2 regions of the Novosphingobium mississippiense genome follow, and region 2 is predicted to be linked to the other one. Evidence: riboswitches for the same ligand, from Rfam matches in the RefSeq annotation. Region 2 holds a riboswitch; the other holds the start of a gene.

Region 1 (2,391 bases), on a different replicon from region 2:
GCGCCACAACGGTCGCCGCAAAGACGGCATAGAGCAGTCCCATTCCGGCCAGCAGTCGCCGGGCGACATATCCCATGCGAAAAGCCACGAACATGATCAGGACGGCCAGAGCGGTGGCACCGGCGGCGACCAGCAGCGGCGTGCTTAGCAGCCAGGGCGTGAAGAACAGGCCCAGCGCCGTCGGCACTGTCGCCTGGATCATCATGGCGCCGGAAATGTTGGACAGCGCCAGTCGATACTTGCCTTGGCGCACCCAGATCACCGCGTTCATCGTCTCGGGAAGCTCGGTGGCGATCGGACTGAGCAGCAGGGCCAGCAATTGCGGAGGCAGGCCTAGGACCGGGCCCAGACCCTCCAACTGACTGACGAAAACCCGCGAGGCGACGAAAATGACGACAAGGGCGCACAGCGTCTGGAACACGGCCATCGCGGTCGCGGGGGTTTCCCGCTTGGGCTGGAACTTCAACGGCTCCAGCTCGCCTTCCTCTTCCTCTGCTTCGCCGGTCATTTCCTGACGGACATAGAGGGCATAGGCCGCCAGAAACGCCACGCCCAGCCAGGGCTTCCAGGCGAAAACGACGCAGCCCAGCAGGATCTTCAGCGCGAAGATCGCCAGGAACCATCCCTGATCGCGGCTCAGCCGGCGGAAGATGTTCTGCACGCCGGTATCGCGACCCAGCTTCTGGCGCGACAGCAGCAGGGTAACGCCGACCGTTGCATAGGCGATCGTCGATAGAGCGAGGGGCCCGCCCAGCGCGGCGCCGATGCCCAGTTCCTTCGAGGCAGGGCCGTTGCCGGAAGTGACCGCCACCAGCGTAACGATGCTTTCCGGCAGGGCCGTACCGAAGGCCGCCAGAATCGTCCCCGTCGCTTTCTGGCCGACATCGAACTTGTGGCCGACCCATTCCACGCCGTTCACGAAGAACTCGCAGGCGAGATAGATCACCACCGCAGAGACCAGCAGCAAGCCGGCCATGATCCAGAGAGAGTGCATTCAAAATCCTCGGGGCCGGAGACGACAGACATGAACCGAGGCGGAAATCCCGGCCCCGGGTTTCCGTCGGTCCATGGTCTCACCAAGCTGTAAGGCCGCACGCGCCATGGCCGAAGCCAAGTCTGTTGACGCGCGCCCCGCTGCAATGCGGGCGGTTACTCCCCAAGGGTTGCCGCCCCTTTGACGCAGCGGCACCCGGCTGTCAACGCGCCCGGGCGATGGGCGGCGATATCATCGTTACGCCACAAAACTGTCATTCTATTCGGCTAGCGGGCTTTTCACGTCATCTGGGGAGTAGCCGACCGTCACGACGTGGCGGGCTGGCGCGTCAACATACTTGGCCGAGAGGTCATGGCGCGTCGGGAGCATGTTTTGCTCGGGCGAGACCAATGGCATCGTATCTCCGTCCAGGCCGGGCGGGGAGTGCGGTGTTGTTGGCTTTCGCAACCGCCCGGCCCGGAGACCCGTTTTGAAGTTCCCCCTCCAAATCCGTGCCTGCCTGGCGCTTGCGACAGTCGGTCTGGCTGTCACCGGCGTGGCCGCCGCTGCCGCCCCAATACCTGCAGCCGTGCCTCGTTCTCCCGGCAAGACCTACACCGCAGGCGCGTTGCCGGATCGGATCGTCCTGACTCCGGGGGCCAATCCCGCGCGTGACATGGCAGTCAGCTATCGCACGGACCGTGCACAGGCCGCCGCACAGGCGCAGATCGTTGAGGCGGTGGACAGCCCCACGCTGGAGCGGGGCGCCCGCACCCTTTCCGGGACGAGCACGCTTGCCGAGACGACGAACGGCGCCGCCAATTATCACCATGTCCAGTTCACGGGGCTCAAGCCCGATACCGTCTACGCCTATCGCCTGAAGGGCAGCGCGGGCTGGAGCGAGTGGCTGCAATTCCGCACGGCGGCTGAAAGCTTCCGGCCGTTCCGCGCACTCTATCTGGCCGATGTGCAGAACGGAATTCTGCCATACGCCTCTCGCGTGATCCGGCAGGCGTTCCATTCCGGCGGCGACATCGCGCTGGCCATTCACACCGGCGATCAGGTCGCCCAGCGTGACGATCTCGACCATGACGACGAATGGGGCGAGTGGAACGAGGCGGGCGGCTACAACTATGCCATCGTTCCGCAGATGCCGGCGACCGGCAACCATGAATATGCCAAGGAAGATTTGCCGGACGGCACCGAGAAAATCGAGCTAGGGGCCTACTGGGCGCGCCAGTTCAGCCTGCCCGGCAATGGCGTTCCCGGACTGGAGGCCACGACCTACTACGTCGACTATCAGGGCGTGCGCTTCGTGGTGCTGGACGGGACGGCTGCGGCTGATCTCGGCAAGGTTGCCGTGCAGACCGAGTGGCTGGACCGTACTCTGGCTGCCAGCAAGGCGCGCTGGAATGTCG
Region 2 (2,391 bases):
TACTTGGGGCAAATGGGCGATGCGTCAACAACCGCGCGGATCGCCAGTGAACTGCCGCGCGTTTTCCTACCCGGCCCCGATGAGATAGATCGATCGGGATGACCGGACGTTCCATCCCGATCGATCAAACGGGCCGCAAGGTGACACATCCGGCGCAAGGTGACGGTTTTTCCCCTGCACCGTGTCAACTGTGTCAACCGAAGTGTCACCTTGTGGTGGTTTCAGGACGTCAGCCCAGCCAGCCGGCGGTCTGGGCCAGCAGCCAGAGGCCGATCACCAGGAACAGCAGCGCCGCGACGGTGCGCACCACGGCCAGTGGCACGCGCTTGATCAGGGCATCGCCCAGGAACACGGCGGGGACGTTGGCGATCATCATGCCGATGGTGGTGCCGGCCATGACCGGCAGCACGCTCTGGAAACGGGCGCCCAGCGCGATGGTGGCAAGCTGCGTCTTGTCGCCCATCTCCACCAGGAAGAAGGCGATGGCGGTGGCGACGAAGGGGCCGAAGCGGCTGGGCTTGGGCGCATCGTCATCGTCGAACTTGTCGGGGATCAGCGTCCAGGCGGCCATGGCGATGAAGCTGAAGGCGATCAGGTAGCGGAACCACTGGCCGTTGAGGAACGCGGAGGCCTGCTCGCCCACCAGCGCGGCCAGGAAGTGGTTGGCCAGCGTCGCCACGAAGATGCCGCCGACGATCGGCCAGGGGCGCTTGAACCGGGTGGCCAGGACGATGGCGAGGAGCTGGGTCTTGTCGCCGATCTCGGCGAGGGCGACCACGGCGGTGGAGGTAAGCAGGGCTTCCAAGGCGAATTCTCCGGGCCGGGCGACAGACAAGACAATAGCGCGGCAGAACCCGCCCGGCCGGACGGAGCTGCAACGCCATTGGTCTCGCCCGAACGGTGCTCCGTCCTCCCGTGCGCCACGGCCTCTCGGCCAAGTGTGTTGACGACGGATCCCGCAGGGGTTGCGGGCGGCTACTCCCCAGATGACGCGCGGCCCATACCGCAGGCCCTCCGGCCCGGCAAACAAAAAGAGAGCCCGGCTGCGTGGTCGCGGCCGGGCTCTTCAAGGATGAGCCGGGGGTCAGGGCCCCCGGGGTGAGGAAGGTTAGAACTTCACCGAGCCGGAAAGCGTGAAGACGCGGCCAAGGTCGTAGGTGTTGTAGTTCACCCGGCCGTCTTCCATCTGCTGGTATTCCTGATGGCTGCGACCGGTAAGGTTGCGGCCTTCGAACTTCAGCTCGATTTCCTTGTTGTCGGACAGCTTGATGCCCTGGCGGATCACCAGGTCGATCGTCAGGCCGGGGTTCTCCAGCACGTCCGGCTGACCGGAGTTGGCAAGACCGCGGCTGACCGCGCGCTTGCTGGCATAGTTGAACAGGATCGTCTGCTGCGAGAGGCTGTCGGTATCCTCAAGCCCGATCTGCACGTTGCCGATGTGCTTCGACTGGCCGGTCAGCGGCGCGCCGTTCTTGAAGTAGTCGGTAGCAAGCGAAGTGCCGGTGCCGGCGCCATAGATGCGCACGGTATCGGTGTCCGTCACCTTCAGTTCGGACTTGGTGAAGGTGTAGTTGCCGATCAACAGCAGGCGGCGCGTTTCGAAGAACTTGCCCATGCTTTCCAGCGGCACGTACTTCTGCGCTTCCAGTTCGACGCCGTAGAGGTTGGCCTTCGGCGCATTCGCATAGGACGTGACGAAGGTTTCAGTGCCGGTCAGGTAGGATTCGATCGGGTTGTTCAGCCGCTTGAAGAAGCCGCCGATCGAGATGCGCTGTTCGGGCGCGAAGTACCATTCCCAGCGCGCTTCGGCGTTGTAGAGCTGGCTGTCCACCAGGAACGGGTTGCCCTGGTAGGTGCGGTTGGTGTCCGGATCGAAGTACGGTTGGTACAGCAATTCGCGGAACTGCGGACGGGCGATCGTCTTCGATGCCGAAGCGCGAACCTGCATGCCGGGCTGGATCTCGTAAGTGAGCGTCAGCGCCGGCAGGAAGTATTCGTTCTTCAGGTCGGTCGCCTTGGTCGCCGGCTGGCCGATCGGGCGCAGGATCGTCGATTCCTTGGCATATTCCCAGCGCACGCCCAGGTCGAACGACAGCGCATCGGTCAGCTGGCCGTCGAACTTGCCGTAGAAGGCGTGGTTGAGCAGGCGGGAGTCGAAGATCGCCGTGGAAGCGTCCGGCTCACGCAGTTCGAGGCCGTAGTTGACGCCGTTGTCCGACAGGTACCACGTGCCCGGCTGCAGCAGCACGTCCAGGCGCAGCAGGCCGAAGTTCGAGATCTGGGTCTGGTCGCCATTGGCGTAGATCGCGAAGGAACGGCGCGAGTTGGTGCGCGAGTTGATCTGGTAGGCATAGCCCACCGTACCCGTCCAGCCCGGCGCGAACATGTGGC

The links. Region 2 has a riboswitch for manganese ahead of WBP06_RS11555 (TMEM165/GDT1 family protein). Riboswitches for the same ligand answer to the same signal wherever they lie in the genome.
Region 1: another riboswitch for manganese. It lies ahead of WBP06_RS27520 (sodium:calcium antiporter); the one in region 2 lies ahead of WBP06_RS11555 (TMEM165/GDT1 family protein).

What each region holds. Positions count from the first base shown of each region.
Region 1 covers NZ_CP147003.1:2,032,899-2,035,289, forward strand. Annotated here, with positions in the region: gene WBP06_RS27520 (sodium:calcium antiporter) at 1-994, opposite strand, end outside; yybP-ykoY riboswitch at 1,000-1,166, opposite strand; yybP-ykoY riboswitch at 1,271-1,446, shown strand; gene WBP06_RS27525 (fibronectin type III domain-containing protein) at 1,464-2,391, shown strand, end outside.
Region 2 covers NZ_CP147001.1:2,439,492-2,441,882, reverse strand. Annotated here, with positions in the region: gene WBP06_RS11555 (TMEM165/GDT1 family protein) at 230-805, opposite strand; yybP-ykoY riboswitch at 865-997, opposite strand; gene WBP06_RS11550 (TonB-dependent receptor domain-containing protein) at 1,109-2,391, opposite strand, start outside.